DNA from 3 places in the Pseudoneobacillus rhizolycopersici genome. Region 3 is predicted to be linked to each of the others. Evidence: riboswitches for the same ligand, from Rfam matches in the RefSeq annotation. Region 3 holds a riboswitch; each other region holds the start of a gene.
What was found. Region 3 has a riboswitch for S-adenosylmethionine ahead of metX (homoserine O-acetyltransferase MetX). Riboswitches for the same ligand answer to the same signal wherever they lie in the genome.
Positions count from the first base shown of each region.

Region 1 (7,885 bases), on a different contig from region 3:
TCCTGTTGTTTTAATTGAAGGATTTGCCCACGGACAATTCTAGCCATCCCCACCCAACCGGTTATCGATAATGCGATAATCATCGTAGTAAGTCCCGGTTTCATCATGACCATCAATAAAATGACGACAAGTAAATACGGAATTCCATACAAGACTTCAACAATTCTCATTAAGAAATAATCTATTCGGTCTCCTGTCTTTCCGCGACCCGCCATGTAACCGGAGACTCCACCTACAAAAACACCAATAATTAAATCGATCATTGCAGCTGCAAAGCCAATCACTAAAGAGATTCTAGCCCCAGCCCACGTTCTCGCCCATACATCTCTTCCAAGATCATCGGTTCCAAACCAATGCTCACTGGAAAGCGGTAAATTCCCCTGTGTTAAATTCTGTTTGCTTGGGCTATGTGGGACCATATGTGGTCCGAAAATCGATAAAAGAATAATCACCGCTAAGAGAATAAAACCGAAAACAGCCATTTTGTTTTTGATAACTTTCCGGATGACTTCCTTACTGTAGCTCTCGTATGGCCTTCCGATTTTATCGCTTTGTAAGTTTTCTTTATTCGCTGGCCGAAAAAGATGATCTAAATTAGTTTGTGGTTGGCTCATTAGGAGTCACCTCCGCTTGCGATTTTAATACGTGGATCGATAACTCGATACAGTAGATCAATAACAAATAAAGTAACGATTAAAATAGCACTATAGAAAATCGTGGTACCTAGAATAACTGGATAATCACGGTTAAAAATACTATCCACAAAATACTTCCCGATTCCTGGAATCGCAAATATTTTTTCAATCACAAACGTTCCGGTTATCACTGCCGCAAACAATGGACCAATGAATGATATCACCGGAATTAACGCATTTCTCAAGCCATGTTTGATAACGATTTCCCAAGTATGAAGACCTTTTGCCTCAGCTGTTTTAATAAAATTTTGATTAAGAATATCAATCATGCTCGCCCGGACAAACCGAGTAATAATCGCAATCGGACTGACTGCTAAAGCAATGGTTGGCAAAATCGAGTGACTCCATGTTCCCCAAGCAGCTACGGGTAAAAGTCCCCATTCAACAGCGAAGTACTTGATTAATAGGGGAGCCAGTATAAAGCTTGGAAGGGATATTCCGATGATGGCAATAAACATCGACGCATAATCCAATAGGCGGTTATGATTTAAGGCCCCGATAACCCCTAGACCAATCCCCACTACAATCGCAATAATAAGAGATTGAATTCCTAATAAAGCAGAGGGTCCAAAACCATCGGCAATGAGAGTGTTGACATCTCTCGTTTTGGATTGAATGGATGGACCAAGATCCAATTGCACGAGATTCTTTAAATAGAGAAAATATTGGATCGGTAACGGTTTATCCAGATTATATTTCTCTCTCATATTCTGGACAATTTCCTCCGGCAAAGATTTTGCATCGGTTGCAAATGGATCTCCCGGAATCATATGCATAATCACAAAAGTTAAGGTGACAATGATCCATAATGTGACAATCATCGTAAAAAGTCGCTTAAGTAGGTATGACATATTACGAAATCTTCCTCCTTTTCCAAAATCATATGTATTTTTAAACAATCAAAAACACCTAGTTAACATATCGTTTTACTTAGTTTTAGAGTTTAGCAGTGCTATTTGACTCTACGAACCCCCGTAAAAAAGAAAAAGCCTCACAACCATAGATAAGTTGAGAGGTTTTACATACAAACTCTAACTTATCTCTCGGGACTACATTCCCGTGGAATTGGCACAGTGTTCAACAGAACCCGCTGCCGAGGTTTCATAGGGCCATATCCCTCCACCTCTCTGGATAAGAAAATATTATGAAGTTATTCTAGTAAAATTTCGGACGAACAATAGTCACATGTACCTATTCGAAACTAATAAAAACAAAAAATCCTCTTCATAGAAAAGAAGAGGATTGATAAACTGAATCAGCTCTTCTCATCTGCCAGACAAACGTATGTCTGAAGGAATTGGCACAGTATTCATCAGAACCTGTTGCCGAGGTTTCGCAGGGCCATGTCCCTCCACCTCTCTGGATAAGAAAGTAATTATGGAATTTTCAGAAGTTAAATAATTGTCTAGCTAAGAATAACGCATGGTAAGATTTTAGTCAACCGAAATATATTAAAATATTTTATTTTTTATTTACCTCCCTAAAAAAACTGCCCATTTCCCCCTGGACCCTATATCCTCAAAGCCTTCCTCACCTATTAGGTTATGGAAATTCAAAAGATAAGCGCCCCAAAAAATTCCCTTTCTACCATTGCATTTTTTCCATTATTCTTTCATAAATTCTAAATTGAAGAGTTGAGCTACATAGGAAACCAAATATGTTTCTCATTGGAGTTGAAACTGATATGCTAACCTTTTTTAAAATTTTAGAAGCCATTCAACATTCAACAGAAAAGAGCATTCTGGCAACTATTATTCATATCTATGGCTCAGCATACTTAAGAGAAGGGACATCCATGCTTATCATGGAAAATGGTGAGAGGGTTGGAATGGTCTCTCCGGGTTGTCTAGAAGAGGATCTTTTTTTGCGGAGTAAAGATTTATTCTTATCAACCTGTCCGCAAATTGTCACTTATGATTTAAGCAGTGACGATGACTATGGCTGGGGGCAAGGAATGGGTTGTAATGGAGTGATAAAAATTCTGTTGGAACCTATCACCGAACAATTAAGAGCAGATTTACTTTATTTAAAGAGCTCATTAGAAAAGGGATTCTCAGTACTTCATGAAAAGGAATTTTCAGATGACTTCGCCTTCCAAAAATCTACATTTCAAATTTATAAGGACCCAAAAAAACCGAGCATTATTAACCATTTTCGGCCAAGTAGGGAAGGATATAAATATACCTATCTTTTTACGCCACCTCCACGGATTCTCCTATTCGGCGCTGGCGAAGACGCAAAACCATTAGTATCATTAGCCTCAAAAATTGGTTTCAACGTAACACTTTGTGATTGGAGACCTGGACTTTGCAACGAATCCCATTTTCCTTCCGCCAATGAATTCATCATAGGAACCCCACTGCAAATCATCCATTCCTGCCGCATTTCAAAAAATGATTTCATCGTTATTATGAGTCACAATTTTTTAAAGGATCAAGAATTCCTCATAGAACTAATAAATTATCAAGTCCGGTACATCGGTATTTTAGGCTCAACTCAAAGAACGAATCGTCTATTAGGTGAGAGAGTTTGTCATAAAAATTTATTTTTCCCAATTGGACTTCCAATCGGTGCAAAAGGTTCCGAAGAAATAGCCGTCAGTATCATGGCTCAAGTCATTCAACAATTTAGAAAGGGGAACGAAGAGTGAATGATGCTTAAACAAAACAATATAGTCGGAATTTTTTTGGCAGCCGGCAAGAGTACTCGAATGGGCAAGAGTAAATTACTTCTTCCGTTAGGAAACGAAGCATTAGGTACACATGCATTACACACAGCCCTTGGATCCAACCTTTCGCATATCGTTGTTGTGGCAAGAGATGATGACCAATCACTTAACCATTGGCAATCCTTTTTAACAGAGAAAGTAACAGTTGTCTCTTGCTCTGACTCGGTAAAAGGCCTCTCCTATTCTCTTAATTACGGGATTAGTGTCGCAAATTCATCATTGGCTCCAGATGGGGCAATGATTCTTCTTGCGGACCAACCGTTTATTCCCAAAAAGTTAATCAACCAACTCATTGATGTGTTCAATAAAGAAGAAATATTATATGTTGCATCTAGTTATAAAGATATTATTTGCCCCCCTGTTCTGATTGGAAAACCCCTTTTCCCCCTTTTAAAACAATTAAAGAGGGACGAAGGTGTTAAAAAACTTTTAACAGATTATCCCTCCATTAAAGGAAAGGTGATTCAAAATGAATCCCAAGAGCTATTTATAGATATTGATACAATGGAAGATTATGAGGCTGTTCTAACAAAATTCAATCTCCACTAATTCAAGTTATTTTTCATTAACATTTCTTTTTTTCCAATAGGCTTTAGCTTGTTCCTCAAGCACGGTTAACCTTTTATAATAATCAGGAAACTCATTAAGATGAGCCAAAGCAATTTTTCCAGTTAAAATAGGGTCATCTCCAGTAACATTTGTTTGACTATTTATTTTTCCATGCTCCAATTCGATATTAACTCCCGTCCAGAACTCGTTTAAATCAAATTTACTTTTCGTAAAGTCAATTCCTAAAAGTAATGCGATTGCTGCAGCTTCCTCTTTTGAGAAGCTTTTTTCTCGTCCTAGAGAGTCAAAGTTCCTCTTATGATCATTAGATTCTTTATATAATATTATCCATTGTTCATACAATCTTGCAGCTGCATAATAATCTTCATCATTCACCTCAGGATTCTTTTCTAACTTTTGCAATAAATTACGGCATGATTGTTCCCAATCATCTAGACTTTTTAAATCGAAAAGTTTTGAGAATCTAGGTTTCATATTTACCCAATGAGAATATATATGATTACACCATTTTAGCAAGTCTTTACGGTAATCATTTTCTTTTACTATTTCCATAAAACATTCACTCTCCTTGTGAAGTTGTTCTATTAGTCGTGCCGACAATTGCATTCTATGTTACTAATATGTCCTATTTAAAGATATATACCTATTTATATAGGCTCATAATAAATAGTATTCTAGAACTCACGACAAAGCATCCCTCAAACTCTAAGTCTGAGGGATGCTAAAACACTTCAAATATTCATATTAATTCTATTGATAAGCAACCCGAATTAATTAGTAAATACCGACAGAATCAAATCCTGAATGAACTGCTGCCACTTCCTTGCTGCCTTCACCATAAATATCGATTGCTGATTGAACAATCGCCTGACGAGCGTCGCTGAAATTGGAATTTGCTGTTAGATAAACCGTTAAAGCACGATAGTATATTTTCCCCAGCTTTTCCCTTCCAATTTCTTGACCAATCAAGTATGCTGCATGATTTGGAATGGAGGAGTTCACATGGACTCCGCCGTTGTCAACTGAAGTTGGCATATGATAAAATTCATCCATATGGTCTGGATAGACTCCACCATTTGTACTATAGGCCCTTCTTTGCTCATTGCTGACAATCACACTGTTAGGATTACTGAGGCTGCGCAATACTGTTATACCGTTAGCCTTAGCCTCAGGTGCCATAATATCCTCGCCCATTTCCCAATCACTATCATCAACTAATGCACCAAAAACGTCAGCAAAAGATTCGTTTAGCGCACCAGGTTGATTTCGATATACCAAGTTTGCTGAGTGTGTGATGACACCATGCGTCATTTCGTGGGCAGCAACATCAAGACCAGCCGATAGAGAGATCATGAATTTACCGTCACCATCACCATAGGTCATCCAACGCCCATTCCATGATGCATTGTTGTAATCTTTACCATAGTGAACTCTAGAAATAATAGCCATACCTTCCCCATCAAGAGAATTGCGACCATGTTCTTTTAGAAAATACTCATAAACCTTTTCGGAATTATAGTGTGCATCTACAAGCGCTCGATCATAATCGCCGATAAATGCAGCAGAATTCCCAACATAAACGGTATCGTTACTGGAAGTACTATCATTTTTTGCATCATATGTTATGATTCCTCCAAGGTTTTCATGAGAGTAATCGGCTAATGCAAACTTAGTTCCGGAATTCGGTGATTTTACTTGGGAAATATGTAATTCCCTGTGATGACCATGTACTCCTTTACCGGAACCCTTTTGCGTTTTCATTTCTTCCGCATGCATTAGGCCATTATACTTATCAATCACTTCTCCTGTTTTGGCATCCACAAAAACAAACCAGTTACCCGGTTCATCCCCCATAAAGTTTACATTTACTTTATAAGCTGTAAGGTTCTCTCCTTCATAAGGAAGTATGACAAGCTCAGTAGTTGGTTCATAGGTCAGCTCTTCTGGCGCGTTGACAGAAGATAATGCCTCCTTTAGTGCATCATCGCTGCTTAAGGATGTAGTGGTATCAACTACATCAAAATCAGTAATCGTCTGATTCATTCTTCCGTTAACTGATACTACTTCATTATTTTCATTAAAGTGGACAATAATTTCGGACCCTTCAACGTTCACTCCATTTACCGACTGATTAAAGCGGACGTGGGTCATACCCAATTCATCTTTCATGACTTTTTTCACCTTAAGGTTTTTCTCTGGATTTTTTAATCCTAATTTTCCTTGGTTTTTATTTAAGTAATTTAATGCATCGGTAGCAGTGCTAGAAGAAAATTTCACCGCAAACCGCTCCTTCACAAATAAAGGCACGTTTGCTTTTTCATTCCACTCCTTGAAAGCTTGTCCATTACTTACCAAACTCGAATTATCCGGTTTCGCAAAAACAGGGATAGACCCCACCAACATCATTGAAGACAGAACTACAGGTACAATAAACTTTTTCTTCATTATTCCATTCCTCCTATCTATTAAGTCCACTTCATTATAGAGTTTCATAGAATTAATTTCATGAATAATTTGAATTATTTGAAATATCTATAAAAAGTGAACAAATTAGCCTATTTAATCGATTGATACAGGTATAAAACCCTATTATCACAAGGCTACTGGCATGAAAAAGACCCTGATTTCGCAAAAATCTTTTGCGAAATCAGGGTCTTTTTCGAAAGTATAGGAAGATAGGTTTTTACAATAACACTATGGTTTCATTGTTTCCTTTATTCAAGATTTTTTCACTAGTTCTTTTAATTGATAAACCAACATTTCTATTCAATCAAACGATTGATTTAATCAAACGTTTGATTGAATTCACTCATAGTAAAATAGTAAAAACAGGATATCATCACTTGTATTTAGTTTTGGTACTCTATGCCTGATATTTTTTATTATCAATTGAAATAACCCTTGTTTCTGTGGATTGTCTTGCCATGTTCTTCGTTTCTTCCACCAGTTGGGCAATATGTTTACAGCATTTTTGTGCCCCTATGACAAGCAAGGGAACACCAATAAAATCAAGTCCAAGCCCTCTAGAAAAGAATCCACCTAAAGTCATAGGCAGTGGCACGACAGGTGATGTATTGGAAAAGATAATTTTCTCATTAAATTGATAGCCATTAACCATTATTTCACTAAAATGAACAAGAGAGGGGACCACTAGTTTGGAGGAGCGTCTTCCAAGTGTATAGACACGATTTCCCGCATCATCCTCACCATGGAAAATAAAATTTCCAGCATCTTTTTTTGATAATTTATTAAAATAGGGTACAGATAGGATCGTGTCCCTGTCTGGAATTTTTTCAGAATCATTTAGAATGTTTAAATGATAAGCAGCAGCTAATGATGTTGTATGTGTACCGCCAAAGTCATGATAGATAAAAATCATATATTTAGCTGCCCCCTATAAGCCTTTATTTGCGTTTTTAAAGATGCGTATAAACCAACTGCAGCATTTCCGTAGAAAAAACCCATAAAGAATCCTGCCCAAAGATTATGACGATGGGCAAAAAAAATCGAAATAATTAATCCAATTCCATTCGCTACTCCTGGTACCAAAGGTTTTGCTACCGGAAATAGTTTTTTTATGATTTGTGTAAGGATTACCACCAATGGAACAGCAATAACCGCATCCCAAAAGTTTGTATGGATAATTGGAAAAGCCTCCATTTTCCCACCTTCATTTTCTGTAAAGAAGTATAACTCTTTTATATCTTGCTTCATTCTGAAAAAAATAGTCCGAAAAGAGTAAATTATTTTTTTGCCCCTATCCTTTCCTACAATCGATTCCATCTTAGAGCTGTTATCGAATTAAAATTCTTTTAAATAATAGATTGCCAGCTGGGTTCGGTCTCTTAATTGGAGCTTTTCGAGTAGTCCAGTTACATAGTTTCTAACCGTC
Region 1 covers NZ_JBTOOE010000016.1:33,131-41,015, reverse strand. The annotation lists gene ACX9YW_RS15610 (ABC transporter permease) at 1-614, opposite strand, end outside; gene ACX9YW_RS15605 (ABC transporter permease) at 614-1,546, opposite strand; SAM riboswitch class I at 1,729-1,833, opposite strand; SAM riboswitch class I at 1,958-2,065, opposite strand; gene ACX9YW_RS15600 (XdhC family protein) at 2,353-3,345, shown strand; gene ACX9YW_RS15595 (NTP transferase domain-containing protein) at 3,346-3,972, shown strand; gene ACX9YW_RS15590 (DUF5661 family protein) at 3,979-4,545, opposite strand; gene ACX9YW_RS15585 (M4 family metallopeptidase) at 4,768-6,438, opposite strand; gene ACX9YW_RS15580 (DUF3189 family protein) at 6,857-7,372, opposite strand; gene ACX9YW_RS15575 (hypothetical protein) at 7,369-7,653, opposite strand; gene ACX9YW_RS15570 (response regulator) at 7,795-7,885, opposite strand, start outside.
Region 1: it holds a riboswitch for S-adenosylmethionine, as region 3 does, so the genes downstream of both, ACX9YW_RS15605 (ABC transporter permease) here and metX (homoserine O-acetyltransferase MetX) in region 3, are expected to answer to the same signal.

Region 2 (7,885 bases), on a different contig from region 3:
GATACCCCAATGCTTATTAAATCCGGCGGATACGATTTTGGTCCCAGATCCGGGCTATCCGGATTATTGGTCAGGAGTTGCACTTGCTGGGGCCAAAATGGTGACAATGCCTTTACTCGAAAAAAATGGGTTTTTACCCGATTATAAAACGATTGATCCAACCATTTTAGAAAAGGCGAAATTGATGTTTTTAAATTATCCTAATAATCCTACAGGGGCTACAGCAACTCCAGAGTTTTTCGGTGAGACAGTACGATTAGCTAACCAGCATGATCTATGCGTTGTTCATGATTTTGCTTATGGAGCGATAGGATTTGATGGGCAAAAACCGCTAAGCTTTATGCAAACACCTGGAGCAAAAGATATTGGTATTGAAATTTATACGTTATCTAAAACGTATAATATGGCTGGATGGCGCGTCGGTTTTGCTGTCGGCAATAAGAGTGTGATTGCCGCTTTAGAGCTCCTTCAAGATCATTTATATGTTAGTCTATTTGGTGCTGTTCAAGAAGCTGCCGCTGAGGCATTAACTGCTTCACAGGATTGCGTGAAAGAATTAAATGCACTTTATGAGGCTCGTCGAAATGTCCTGATAAATGGTCTACAATCGATTGGTTGGGAGGTTCAAGCACCTAAGGGCTCATTTTTTGCATGGTTAAAGGTTCCTCAAAGGTTTACCTCAGAAGAGTTTGCTGATTTATTATTAGATAAAGCACAAATTGCTGTCGCACCTGGCATCGGTTTTGGGGAATATGGCGAAGGGTATGTCAGGGTTGGGCTTTTAACATCGGAAGAGCGAATGAGGGAAGCAATTAGAAGAATGAAAGCATTAGAAATTTTCTAAAAGTCGATTGACAATCAAAAAAAATCATGTCATAATCCAAATTAATTTGAAAAAACAAAACATTTCACTATAAAAATACTAATAATAATATTAATAATAATAATTTCTTATCAAGAGCAGGTGGAGGGACTAGCCCGATGAAACCCGGCAACCGACTTTATTACAATATAAAGCACGGTGCTAATTCTTGCAGCTTAATGCTGAAAGATAAGAGGATTGTATTTTGCTGTGCAAACCAACCTCTTCTTTCGTGAAGAGGTTTTTTATTTGAATTTTTTAGAAAGGGTATTACAACATGAATGAATTAATTGCAACGTACTTACTTAAAGACTTAAAGGGAAATGCATTAAAAAAAGCGGAGGAAATAGCTCTTGGATTAACGATTGGCTCATGGACAGACCTGCCAACCCTTGAGCAGAATCAATTAAAAAAACATAAGGGTAAAGTGGTTTCCATTGAGGAGGATTCGGAGAGAAGAGGGGAAGCAATTATTAAAATTGCTTATCCACATGTTAATTTCTCATCCGATCTACCTGCTGTTCTCGTAACTACTTTCGGAAAGCTCTCTTTAGATGGCAAGGTAAAATTATTAGATTTAAATTTTCCGGCCGCATTAAAAAAGGCTTTCCCGGGTCCGCGATTTGGAATAGAGGGTATTAGGGAAAAGCTGAATGTTTTTGACCGTCCACTATTGATGAGTATTTTTAAAGGAGTTATCGGCAGGGACATAGCTTATTTAAGCAATCAACTTACGCACCAAGCATTAGGTGGTGTTGACATTGTTAAGGATGATGAAATCCTCTTTGAAAACGAGTTAACCCCGTTTCTTGGTAGAATTATAGCTGGAAAAAATTTACTAGATTTGACATATGAGGAAACAGGTCATCGGACATTATACGCGGTTAACCTAACTGGCAGAACATCATCATTAAGGGATAAGGCCCGGAAGGCAGCCGAACTAGGCGCAGATCTATTACTTTTTAATGTCTTTGCCTATGGTTTGGATTGTTTACAAGAATTGCGCGAAGATGACCAAATTGGCATTCCAATCATGGCCCATCCTGCTGTTAGCGGCGCATTCGCATCAGCAACAGATTACGGCTTTGCCCATTCACTCATTTTAGGGAAATTATTGCGCTACGCTGGGGCAGATTTTTCATTATTTCCATCACCTTATGGCTCGGTAGCATTAGAAAAAGAAAAAACACTATTAATCAAAAACGAATTGTTAAAAGAAGATGAGTTCTATAAAACGGCCTTCCCTGTTCCATCTGCAGGAATTCACCCGGGACTTGTACCACTCCTAATCAATGATTTTGGAATCGATTCAGTCATTAATGCAGGGGGCGGTGTTCACGGACATCCGGGTGGAGCAATTGCTGGTGGAAAAGCTTTTCGTCAAGCGATTGATGCTCATTTAAAAGGTCAATCTCTTTTAGAAGGAGCAAACGGTTATCCCGAATTAAAGGCTGCGATTGAGCTATGGGGCTACAAGGAGGTCCTCCCAAATGGCTAGAATAGTAATCTATTGTGATTTTGACGGGACGATTACCGAAAAGGATAATATCATTGCCATTATGAAAGAATTTGCTCCTCCTCAATGGGAAGAATTGAAGGAAGATATTTTGGGGCAGAAAATAAGTATTCAAGAGGGAGTTGGAAAGCTGTTTCGGTTACTTCCTACTTCCTTAAAAAATGACATAATCCAATTCACAGTAAAGCATGCTAAGGTTCGGATGGGATTTAGAGAACTGTTAGCGTTTGCCAAACAAGTAGATATACCATTTTATATCGTAAGCGGTGGGATTGACTTTTTTGTAGATCCCATTTTAGCTCCATATGGTCCTGTCTCTGACATTTACTATAATCGAGCAGATTTTTCCAATGAAAAAATGGAAATTTTATGGCCAAATGCTTGTGATGAGCAATGTCAAAATGGCTGTGGTTGCTGTAAGCCGAGTGTGATGAGGAAAGTAAGCCAGCCCAATGATTTCAAAATTGTAATCGGTGATTCGATAACCGACTTAGAGGTTGCTAAACAAGCTGATTACGTTTTCGCAAGAGAATTTTTAGCTGAAAAATGTGGAGAATTAGCGATTAAGCATCACAGATTTGAGACATTTTTTGACTGCATAGATGAAATTAAACGGTTAAAAGGGGTTGAAGTAACTAGTGCTAAATGAAAAGTGGAAGGAATTGGCTGACGTCAAGGATGAGCTTGCAGAACGGGATTGGTTTATGGGGACAAGTGGAAATTTAGCCATTAAAGTCCTGGATGAGCCACTACAATTTCTAGTCACGGCTAGTGGCAAAGATAAACGAAAGAGAACAGATGAAGATTTTTTATTAGTCGATGGATTTGGCCAACCAGCCATTCCAACTCACTTAAATCCGTCTGCTGAAACCTTATTACATGTTGAAATTTACCAAAAAACAAATGCTGGTTGCAGCCTGCATGTTCATACCATAGACAACAATGTTATTTCCGAAATTTACGGTGATCTTGGGGAGGTTACTTTTATGGGGCAAGAATTAATAAAGGCTTTTGATAAGTGGGAGGAAGATGCGATTCTTACTATCCCGATTATCCATAATCATGCACATATTCCGACTCTAGCAAGAGAATTTTCGGAACATATTCATAGTGATTCAGGTGCCGTCCTAATTCGGAATCATGGAATAACGGTATGGGGAAGAACCTCGTTTGAGGCAAAAAAAATCCTCGAAGCATCTGAGTTTCTATTTCGTTACCAACTTCGGCTTTTAGAACATAAACCATTTCAATTAGATAAAGTAGTATAAAGGAGAGTTAATATGGCCTATATTCAATTTCAAGAAAATGGTACACAAATTCACAGACAAGAAGAAGTTTTAGCATTTTTAACTAGTCAGGAGGTAATCTATGAGCAGTGGGATATAACAAGGCTCCCAGTTGCATTGCAAGAAAAATACTTACTTTCCGATGAAGAAAAAAATGAAATCCTTGCTATTTTTAGTGCAGAGATAAAAGCCATTTCTGAAAGAAGGGGCTACAAGGCACAGGATGTGATTTCCCTTTCAGAAAACACGCCAAATTTGGAAACACTTTTAGTCAATTTTCAGAAGGAGCATCATCATACAGATGATGAAGTAAGATTTATCGTTAGTGGTCACGGTGTATTTATTATTCAAGGTAAAGATGGTAACTTCTTTGAGGTCCATTTAAACCCCGGGGATCTTATTTCCGTGCCGCCTAACATCCGTCATTATTTTACCTTAGAAGAGGACCGTAAAGTTGTATCGATTCGAATTTTTGTCACAACTGAAGGTTGGGTACCGATTTACGAGAAGGAAGAAACTAGTGTTTGATCATTAAAACCGTTCCCAATTGGAACGGTTTTTTTTATAGGTAAATGGGATGAAAAAATGTCGAAAAAACAGATATTTCTAGAACTTTTGTCTATTAAAATCGAATCTATTTACAATCTACCAATTTCTTGGCATAATCTTTCAATACAGGTTAATCTAAAAATTTTTATCGCAAATGGAAGGAAGATTAGGGGGAAAAATGTTGCACCAGATTGATGTAAATGGCTATCCAAATCGTATGCTAGATGAAATAAATGTAAAAAGAGACTTGATGATGCAGTCTGCTGAAAAAACAGGACTTACTAGCAAGGAAACAATTTATTACAGTCAAGAGTTAGATAAATTAATTTATGAATACCAACGTACCTTTCGCAATAAATCGAAACAAACAAAATCGATAGACGGTTACTTCCATCAACTCGTCTGGCCAACTGTGCCCTTAAAGTCTAAAATCCTATATTCATGAAAAATGAGAGCTAAAGTAAAACTTTGGTTCTTTTTTTTTGCTACTATGACTTTTGATTCTAAATCTCCATAATTTGTTCACAAGATCACTTAAAAATACCGTAGTTGTGATTTTTATCATTGTTTATATCTCCATATTTTTTATAGTAGAATTAAAGATTATTTTTCAAAAACATGAGATTATTTCCATCATTAGATTAATCGTTTGTACTATGCTTATATTATGAATCATACATTCGTAATAAAAGCATTTTCAATATAAAAGAAAGCAAACGCTTTCAAGGATTACCTACAATAAGGAGGTTAACTTTCAAATGCACATTGTCGTTTGTGTCAAGCAAGTACCAGACACCAAAATTATTAAAATCAACCCTAAAACGAACACTCTTGACCGCCGCAGTGCTCCAGCCATCTTAAACCCATATGATGCGCATGCAGTTCAAGAGGCAGTTAGATTGAAAAAGTTAATTGGTGGTACCGTTTCAGTCCTTTCAATGGGTCCACCGCAAGCGACAGCTATTATAAAGAAAAGCATTGAGATAGGTGCAGACGAGGGCTATTTGATATCAGATCGTGCTTTTGCTGGAGCAGATACCCTAGCAACAAGCTATGCCTTATCAAAGGCTCTCGAAAGAATTGCGAAGGATAAACCAATCGATATGGTCATTTGTGGAAAGCATGCAATAGATGGAGACACAGGCCAAGTAGGTCCTGGGATTGCGAGACGTCTGGATATTCCACCGGTGACTAACGTGATTGAGGTTTCCGAAGTAAATGAAAAAGAAAAAAAGGTCATTATTAAAAGAAAGTTAACAAATGGATATGAGGTCATCCAAGCACAAATGCCTTGCTTATTAACTGTCGAAAAAGAAATTAACCAAGTGGATTATTCTCCTATGCCAAATATGATTAAGGCTGCCAGATATGAGTCGATTATTTGGACGGTAGCTGATTTGGAAAATGTAGACCGTGTACAGCTTGGATTAAAGGGATCACCAACGATTGTAGGAAAGATGTTTACTCCTCCTAAGCCAGAAGGTGGCAATCGACTAGAAGGTACAGCAAATGAACAAGTTAAACAGCTAATGGACCTTTTAATGGATAAAAAAGAGCTCTTTAGCGTACAAACAACTAAATAATCATTCTAATAATATTGAATGAGGAGGGTCCTCTATGAATCTGTCAGAATACCAAGGGGTTTGGGTATTCATTGAGCAAAATGAAGGAGTAATTGAAGGAGTGTCGCTTGAATTATTGGGTGCTGGACGAGAGCTGGCCGACAAATTGCAAGTGCCGCTTGCCGGGGTTTTATTAGGTGATGGGGTATTTCCATTAGCCAATCAAGTGATTTATGCCGGGGCAAACGAAGTTTATGTGATCGACCATCCTGTACTTAAAGACTATCGAACAGAGTCATATATGAAGGCTGTTATCCAACTTGCTGAAAAATATAAGCCGGAAATCTTCCTATATGGTGCTACCCCGAATGGGAAGGATTTAGCAAGTGCGGTAGCAACAGACTTAAGCACTGGTCTAACGGCCGATACAACGATGCTTGATATCGATTTGGAAAACCGTTTATTTGAAGCAAGCCGTCCAGCTTTTGGTGGAAACATTATGGCCACCATTCTATGTAAAAAACATCGCCCACAAATGGCGACGGTCCGTCCAAAAGTAATGAAAGCACTTGATTTGGATACAAATCGAGTAGGAAAGATTATTCAAGAAGATATCTTCTTAAAAGAAGAAGATATGCGTACAAAAGTGCTTGAAATTGTGAAAGATTTATCAAAGAAAGCTAGTTTAGCCGATGCTCATGTTATTGTTTGTGGTGGAAAAGGGTTGGGTGATCTTCAAAGTTTCCAATTATTGTATGAACTTGCTGATGCGATTGGCGCAAGTGTTGGTGGGACACGCGATGTCGTTGAAGCAGGCTGGATTCCACATGAGCTGCAAATTGGGCAGACAGGTGAAACTGTCACACCAAAGGTTTACTTCGCCATTGGACTAAGCGGCGCGATTCAACATGTCGTCGGTATGAAAAATTCAGAGATCATTATCGCTATTAATAAAGATCCAAATGCTCCAATCTTTGATGTAGCAACCTATGGAATCGTAGGAGATGCTATGGAGATTGTTCCAAAATTAATTGAACAATTTAAAGAGATGAAGAAACATACAGGTGGTGAATTGAGCTATGTCTGAAAAATTTGATGTCATCGTCGTTGGAGCTGGACCTGCTGGTACGGCATGTGCCCTTACATGTGCCAGAAGTGGATTAAAAGTATTATTAATTGAACGTGGTGAATATCCTGGAAGTAAGAACGTAATGGGTGGCGTTTTGTATCGCAAACAAATGGAGGAGCTTGTTCCAGAGTTTTGGAAAGAAGCACCACTTGAAAGACCAGTTATTGAACAACGTTTTTGGATGATGGATAAAGAATCAGTCGTTTCTTTTGGCTACAAAGGGTTAGAGTGGGGCGAGGAGAATAACTATAATAATTTCACCGTGCTTCGCGCTCAGTTTGACCAATGGTTTGCAAGTAAAGCTGTGCAAGCCGGAGCTCTTTTAATTAACGAAACAGTTGTATTAGAATGTATAGTTGAAAATGGTAAGGTTGTTGGTGTACGAACTGACCGTCCTAATGGAGAGGTGTATGCAGATGTTGTCGTTTTAGCGGATGGTGTAAATTCCTTGTTAGGTAAGCAATTAGGTTTCCATAAGGAATTTCGTCCAGATGAAGTAGCCTTAACGGTTATGGAGGTTATTAATTTACCAAAAGAAAAGATTAATGATCGCTTTAATCTCTCAGATAACCAAGGATGTACAATCGAAATTTTTGGGGATTCGACAAAAGGCAATCTAGGTACCGCCTTCCTTTACACTAATAAGGATAGTTTAAATATTGGTGTTGGAACAACACTTTCCAGTATGATTAATGCAAAATTAAAGCCATATGAGTTATTAGATTACCTAAAGAATCACCCAATGGTAAAACCACTTCTTGAGGGAGGCGAATCGGCAGAGTATTTAGCTCATCTTATCCCAGAAGGAGGTTACCGGTCAGTTCCGAAGGTAGCTGGGAACGGTGTAGTGGTGATTGGAGATGCGGCTCAGCTTGTTAATGCTATCCATCGTGAAGGTTCGAACATGGCCATGTCATCAGGTAAAATGGCTGCTGAAGCTATTATTGAAGCGAAGCACCGCAATGACTTTAGTGAATCTAC
Region 2 covers NZ_JBTOOE010000019.1:38,526-46,410, reverse strand. The annotation lists gene ACX9YW_RS17155 (pyridoxal phosphate-dependent aminotransferase) at 1-844, shown strand, start outside; SAM riboswitch class I at 949-1,058, shown strand; gene mtnW (2,3-diketo-5-methylthiopentyl-1-phosphate enolase) at 1,140-2,360, shown strand; gene ACX9YW_RS17145 (2-hydroxy-3-keto-5-methylthiopentenyl-1-phosphate phosphatase) at 2,353-3,027, shown strand; gene ACX9YW_RS17140 (methylthioribulose 1-phosphate dehydratase) at 3,017-3,646, shown strand; gene ACX9YW_RS17135 (cupin domain-containing protein) at 3,659-4,192, shown strand; gene ACX9YW_RS17130 (Spo0E family sporulation regulatory protein-aspartic acid phosphatase) at 4,392-4,658, shown strand; gene ACX9YW_RS17125 (electron transfer flavoprotein subunit beta/FixA family protein) at 4,972-5,796, shown strand; gene ACX9YW_RS17120 (electron transfer flavoprotein subunit alpha/FixB family protein) at 5,831-6,862, shown strand; gene ACX9YW_RS17115 (FAD-dependent oxidoreductase) at 6,855-7,885, shown strand, end outside.
Region 2: it holds a riboswitch for S-adenosylmethionine, as region 3 does, so the genes downstream of both, mtnW (2,3-diketo-5-methylthiopentyl-1-phosphate enolase) here and metX (homoserine O-acetyltransferase MetX) in region 3, are expected to answer to the same signal.

Region 3 (7,885 bases):
ACTCATTACCAGAACCAATTTTTATCAAAAACTAGGCACCTTATACGGATACAATTTGTACATTGATAAATCCATTCAGCTATTAATGAATACGAATATTTTGGCAGTTGATTATTCCACTTCCATTATTGAAGTAAGCAAAAAAGCCATGAGTAGAGATGAAGCAGAATTGTATGATTATGTAATTGTGACCGAATCCGGATTATATGCTGGTGCCGTTAGTATTAGCCGCCTTTTAATGAAATTTGCAGAAGTACAATCCCAATTTGCCAGTTTTCTAAATCCTTTAACAGGGTTGCCCGGAAATCGGTTAATCCATGAAAAAATGTCTGAAAGTCTTTCTCGAGATACATTTACTGTCCTCTATTTTGATATCGATTATTTTAAAACTTATAATGACATCTACGGCTTCGCAAAAGGGGACCAAGTCATTCAAGCCACGGCAACGTTGTTAAAAAATGCCATCATGAAAAGGAATGGTTTCTTAGGACATATCGGTGGCGATGACTTTTTGGCGATCCTTTATCATCATGATTACTCCCACTTATGTCGTTCTATCATTCGTGATTTTGATAGTATGGTACAAACCGTCTATACCCAAGAACATCTCGCTCAAAAATATGTTTTGGCAGAGGATCGCTTAGGAGAGAAACGTAAAATTCCGCTCCTAAGCATATCTATTGCCGTTATATCGAATCAATTTCAACCCTTTACAACTACGGAAGAAATTATTAACCAGGCTACTGAAATGAAAAAGCTTTGTAAAAGAAAGGTTGGTAGCTGTTATTTGGATGTTGTTCATTCAATTTCATGAAATAATCTGTTCTAGTGAAAAAATGGGGCTAAAATGCCCATTAAAGGCTTTTTATGGACATTTGAAAGATGGCAGTTTGACTATTACTGCACTTGGAACTTCGTCCTCATTTTTCCTAAGGTTTCTAGCGTGATAATATTCCACTTGCTTTTGTGAGAGCCTGGTTTAAATCATCGGTTAAATCTTTAATCGATTCAAGCCCAACGGACAGTCTTACTAGTTCTTCCGTCACACCGGTTTTCTTTAATTGTTCACTGCTTAACTGTTGATGAGTGGTGGAAGCAGGATGGATGACAAGGGAGCGAGCGTCTCCAACATTTGCTAAGTGAGACCATAATGACAAGGAATCAATAAAGGTTTTTCCTGCCTCACGACCACCTTTGATTCCAAATACGACGACAGCCCCGTCTCCGTCTTTTAAATATTTTTTCGCTAAGCGGTTAGATGGGTGGGAAGCTAGGCCCGGGTAGGAAACCCATTCTACAGCTGGATGATTCACTAAATATTGAGCAATCTCCAAGGCATTTTTCGTATGTCTTTCCATGCGAAGAGAAAGCGTTTCTAAGCCCTGAAGTAATAAAAAGGCGTTAAATGGACTTAAGCAGGAACCAAAGTCTCTCATTAGCTGAACGCGTAATTTAATGATATAGGCTAAGGAGCCAAAGTCGGACGCATAACGAATACCGTTATAGCTAGGGTCTGGCTCAATAAATCCAGGGAACTTCTCACTATTAAAATTAAACTTTCCGCCATCAACGACGACTCCCCCGATGGATGTACCGTGACCGCCAATCCATTTCGTCGCCGAATGAATGACAATATCGGCCCCCCACTGAATCGGTTGACAAAGAGCCGGCGAAGCAAAAGTGTTATCCACGATGAGTGGAATTCCCGCCTCATGAGCGATATTCGCAACCGCCTCAATATCAAGAACAAGCAGGCTTGGATTCCCTATAATCTCAGCAAAAACCGCTTTCGTCTTCGGTGTAATCGCTTTTCGGAAGTTTTCCGGATCAGAGGAGTCAACAAAATGGACCTTCACCCCATACTTCGGAAGCGTGTTCGCAAATAGATTGTAGGTTCCGCCGTACAGATTGGCTGCCGCAACAATTTCATCGCCAGCATGAGCGAGATTCAGAATCGCTAACGTGATGGCAGCCTGGCCGGAAGATGTTGCAACGGCTCCAACTCCACCTTCTAACAACGCGATTCGCTTCTCGAACACATCGACCGTCGGATTACCTATGCGAGAATAAATATTGCCGAGCTCTTCTAGAGCAAATAGCCGTTGGGCGTGGTCGGTGTTTTGAAATACATATGAAGAAGTTTGATAGATGGGTACAGCTCGTGAGCCTGTCGTTGGATCTGGCTCCTGTCCTCCGTGAAGTAATAATGTCTCTAATTGATACGATAGGTTTTGATTGGTCATCTTAATAACACTCCTTATTAGATTCATCGTTTTATTTTGATCATGCAGGCATTCCGTTCTCGTTCTAGGTGAAGTTAGTTCGTGATGGATTGTTCAAGTACTGGTGTGTATGGTTTTGTGTATATAGGTAATCCTGTAGGGGAAACTGGGTAAACAGTTAGGAAGTCTTGTTGAAGAGACTCCAAGAATAAGAGAATGTCATTTTCCCTTCCTTGTAATAAAAATCCCTCAACATGATTGAACGTTTCTGTTTTTAATAAAGTGACTCTGTTGCTAAGAAGTTTTTGTCTAAGTAAGAGCTTTTTACTAAAAATTATCTAATGTAAGTATGGTTAGATTCGATACCGACAATGGCTTCAAAAACGATAACGATATCGGGCGAAGCTAAAAGCTTAATGGGTTTCATTTAACTCCTCCTTTATCAGATGTCCCCATTTTTCAAACTCAACGAGAAATCCGTCGTGCCCAAAGATCGTGTCGACTTCGTAATGGCAAGCTGGGGTGTAATTTTTTTTACATTCATGTATGACTGATGCTAATAAGTCAGCAGAATAGATAATATCTTCTTTGAAACTAAACGCAATCACCTTCGCTTTAATGGCCGATATAGCCTCCTGCCAGCCACCGCGATCTCTGCCAATATCGTGGTGATCCATTGCCTTAAGTAGGTATAGATAGCTATTTGTATCAAATCTTTTTAAAAATTTTTTGCCTTGATACTGCAAATAGGAATCTACTTGATAGGCAATCTCCTGATGCGATATTCCCCAGCTTTCCCTCTGCTCCCGGTTAAATCGTTGATTAAACAACTCTGGGGAACGGTAGGAAATCATCCCGAGCATTCTGGCCACACTAAGCCCTGTTTGTGGATTTGCCTTGTAATTTCCTCCTTGCCATTCAGGGTCATTTAAGATGGCAAAACGGGCAATGGCATTATAGGTCATTCCAAAATCACTCATAAACGGGGCGGTTGCGAGTGGAAAAAGCAGGTTTGCGAAGTGAGGATAGAGAATGCCCCATTCCAGCACTTGCATTCCTCCTAAGGAACCGCCAATAATCGCGTGCACCTTTTCAATCCCTAGCTTTTGTAAGGCAAAGTAGTGACTGTTGACAATATCCCTAACGGAGATAAACGGAAAATGTGCCCGATAAGGCAGACTGCTTGGATTAAGACTCAGTGGCCCAGTCGATCCATTACAGCCCCCTAGAACATTCATCGTTATGACTTGCCATTTGCGAGAATCGATCGGCTTTCCTGGGCCAATCAATCCCGACCACCAGCCTGGTTCCTCTGTAGTTCCAACGGAATACTGATTTCCAGTTAGGGCATGACAAACCAGAATGATTGGGGTAGAGGGATCACCAACTCGTTCGTAGGCAATCTGCACATTCTTAATCGTTACATCACTTTCGGTTTTAAAATCACCAATATCAATGACGCCATATTCTTGCTGCAACTCCGGATGCATATTGCCTCCTCCCTTATAAAAAATAAAAACCCTCTTCCTAAGAAGAGGGTGGAATACACACAGCAACTCTTCTTATCTGTCAGAGCATAAGCTCTGCAGGAATTGGCACCGTGTTTTCATAAAAATGAAAATCGGTTGCTGGGTATCATCGGGCCGGTCCCTCCACCACTCTGGATAAGAAAACTATTCAATTCACAAATAACAAACACAATTACCTAACTATGAATCCGACTATAACACCTTTGGAAATCATCTGTCAAACACTTTTTATGAATTTTCCAAAAATTGATGTATCGGTGCCTGGCACCATTAATATGATGAAATAAAGGGGGGCGTGATTTAATGGCTGTATATATTGTTGGTGCGGGTGATACGTTGGGGAACGTTTCAATGTTGTATGGTGTTCCGGTTCAAACGATTGTGGAATTAAATGGTTTGCCGTCTGCCGATTCCATTGTACCCGGTCTTGCTTTATATATTCCCGACAACAGCCTGCCGATTCGCTCTTATAGAATAAAACTAGGCGATGCCATATGGAAATTGGCCCAACAATATGGGACAGAAGAATCCCTAATCCTAATGGCCAATCCGGGAATCACACCTAACCAGCTTTACATCGGCCAAAACATTCTTATACCATCCCCTTTGAAATTAGCAATGACGACATTAGGTTTTATCGTTCCATCAGCAGTCAATGCTAATTTGGCAACACTAGATTCACTCTCTAGTGAGCTGACCTATTTAGCGATTGTGGCATATTCCATGACTGAACAAGGGTGGGCCTATAAGATGGTAGAAGATCAACCATTGGTTGATAGAAGCAATCAACGAAATGTTATGCCGTTATTAATGATTCAAAACTTTACAGGCGAAAATTTTAGCGCCGAGTTAATCGGAAGAGTACTAGAGAATCCGGAATATCGAACTAATTTGGTGACGAGTTTAGTGCATCTTGCTAAGCAAGGAGGATATGGTGGTGTAAGTATAGACTTTGAATTTATCCCGCCACCAAGGCGTAAGGATTTTATTGTTTTTTTAACGGATTTAAAAAAATCATTAGGCGAGCTTATTTTACATGTGAATGTTCATGCCAAAACAGAAGATATTCCAACTAATCGCATTATCGGTGCCTATGATTATGCTGGGATTGCTAGAGCTTGTGACCTTGTTGCCGTCATGACAATGGACTATGGCTACCCAGGAGGCCCGCCTGATCCGATCTCACCCATTAACTGGCTGGAACAAGTGGTTCAATATTCTCTCACGCAAATTCCTGCAGGTAAACTGCAAATTGCCGCACCTCTCTATGGTTATGATAAAGAGGTTCCATCCAATACAACGAAGTCATTATCCGTTCTTGCTGCCCAAAATCAAGCTATAGCAAATTGGTATTCAATTCAATTTGACGATATCAGTAAGGCGCCATGGTACCGTTATTGGCAGGGAGAAATGGAGCATGTCGTCTGGTTTGAGGATATTAGAAGTTACACCGAATTGTACCAGTTGGTTGATCGATATCAATTGTCTGGGGTCACCTTTTGGCAAATAAGTTTGCCGGCCCCACAAAATTGGGCATATTTGAGGAACAATGTGACGATTTTGCTACCAATACGTTGAAAGCGAACAGTGCCAGTTACTGTTCGCTTTGCCATTTCGACAATTAATCCTTTAACACTTTAAAGCATGTGGGGACAGTCCCCACATGCTTTAAAGTGTTAAAGTGGGTTCCGGAAAGGCGGAATTTTCCGTTAATGCGGAATGGTAGTTTAGATGTTTTCCGTGATTGCGGAATTGGATGGTAAAATTTAATTACTAGATAGGTAGTGTTAATGGAAGAGACTATATTTTCTGATGATTTAGAATATAAAATTACGTTGGCACGGTATTTGCAATTAAGGTTGGTGGAATCAAATTTCACGATTGGGGGTTTTTGGTTTAAATTGTAAACGCTTACGAGTAACATAGGGCAAAGAAAAAGGGTATGGAGAAATCAAATTCATAGGGGGATTTTCATGGATTTAATCGTCATTTTATTGGCACTTGGACTTTTAATGTTTGTTGCTTACAGAGGATTTTCAGTTATTTTATTTGCGCCGATTTGTGCACTTTTTGCTGTGTTATTAACAGAACCAAGTCATGTGCTGCCGTTTTTTTCAGGCGTGTTTATGGATAAAATGGTCGGCTTTATTAAGAACTATTTTCCTGTCTTTTTATTAGGGGCTATTTTTGGTAAGGTTGTTGAAATGTCAGGGTTGGCAGAATCGATTGCCAAGACTATCGTTCGTTCTCTTGGAACAAAAAGAGCAATGTTATCGATTGTTCTATTAGGAGCCATCTTAACGTATAGCGGTGTAAGTTTATTCGTCGCTGTATTTGCGATTTACCCATTTGCGGCGCAATTATTTAGACAAGCAGATATTCCAAAACGACTTATTCCTGGAACGATCGCACTTGGGGCATTCACGTTTACCATGGATGCTCTTCCTGGTACACCGCAAATTCAAAACGTTATTCCAACTTCTTTCTTTAAAACAGATATTTATGCGGCACCTGTTTTAGGGATTTTGGGCGGGATCTTTGTCCTTATTGTTGGTCTAATTTATTTAGAATCTCGTCGTAAAAAAGCTGAAAAAGCGGGAGAAGGTTACTTTGGATTTGGTGCAGAAACAGCTGCTACTGCTGAGGCTGTAGCAGGTAAGGACGAGGTTCCTACCAATCTTTCAACCGAGCAACCGTTAATGCGTCAAATTCTTGCTTTTGTTCCACTGATTCTAGTAGGTGTAACCAATAAACTCTTTGTTACAGCGATTCCAAAATGGTATCCAAATGGCTTTGATTTTACCAAAGTAGGCTTGGATGCATTAGGAGTGGTCGATGTGACCGCTTTTGTTGGGATTTGGGCAGTGGAAATGGCCTTGATTGTTGGGATTGTTTCTACCCTTTTATACAATTGGGCTCGCACGATGCAAAACTTTAAAGAAGGTCTTAATACCAGTATTGGTGGTTCGCTATTAGCGACGATGAATACCGCGGCTGAATACGGGTTTGGTGGAGTCATTGCTGCCCTTCCTGGATTTGCTTTAATTAAAAGTGGTATCGGTGGGACCTTTACGAACCCATTAGTTAATGGAGCTGTGACCACCACTACCCTAGCAGGTATTACAGGTTCGGCATCAGGTGGGATGGGAATTGCCCTAAGTGCGATGTCTGAAACCTATAATAAAGCGATAACCGCAGCCAATATTCCACCGGAAGTTATGCACCGCGTCATTTCGATGGCATCTGGGGGGATGGATACACTTCCGCATAACGGTGCCGTTATTACCTTATTGGCGGTAACCGGATTAACTCATAAGCAATCCTACCGGGATATTTTTGCGATTACCATTATTAAAACAGTAGCCGTCTTCTTTATTATTGCGTTGTATACACTTTTAGGAATTGTTTAATCATCTAGCATTCTTTCAAAAAAACAAAACGGGGGGATCGAAGTGGCTAAAGGAAAAGTTTTGTATTCGTTTGAGGACGCCATTAATGGGATTCAAGATGGAGCGACATTAATCGTTGGTGGTTTTGGACTTTGTGGGATACCTGAAAAAGCCATCCTGGCCCTACGGGAAAAAGGCGTTAAAGATCTAACAATCGTAAGCAATAACTGTGGTGTCGATGATTGGGGGTTAGGCTTGCTTTTAGCGAATAAACAAATCAAGAAGATGATTTCTTCTTATGTGGGAGAAAACAAGATTTTTGAAAAACAGTTCTTAAGCGGCGAATTAGAGGTGGAGTTAGTTCCGCAGGGGACGCTTGCCGAACGGATTCGTGCCGGTGGTGCTGGTATTCCCGGTTTTTATACGGCAACAGGTGTCGGTACTCCTGTCGCTGAAGGTAAGGAGCATAAAGAGTTTGATGGCAAGACGTATATTTTAGAAAAAGGAATTGTCGGTGACTATGCTTTCGTGAAGGGCTGGATGGCCGATCCACATGGCAATATCATTTACCGAAAAACGGCTCGCAACTTTAATCCATTAGCGGCAATGGCCGGGAAAATCACGATTGCAGAGGTGGAGGAAATCGTTGGAGTCGGTGAGTTGGACGCGAATCATATCCACACGCCAGGCATTTTCGTTCAGCATGTCCTGGAAGGGGAAAGGTACGAGAAGCGAATTGAACGGA
Region 3 covers NZ_JBTOOE010000003.1:289,707-297,591, forward strand. The annotation lists gene ACX9YW_RS05795 (GGDEF domain-containing protein) at 1-814, shown strand, start outside; partial or broken gene ACX9YW_RS05800 (O-acetylhomoserine aminocarboxypropyltransferase/cysteine synthase family protein) at 951-2,243, opposite strand; gene metX (homoserine O-acetyltransferase MetX) at 2,636-3,712, opposite strand; SAM riboswitch class I at 3,782-3,893, opposite strand; gene ACX9YW_RS05810 (glycosyl hydrolase family 18 protein) at 4,055-5,329, shown strand; gene ACX9YW_RS05815 (GntP family permease) at 5,725-7,161, shown strand; gene ACX9YW_RS05820 (CoA transferase subunit A) at 7,204-7,885, shown strand, end outside.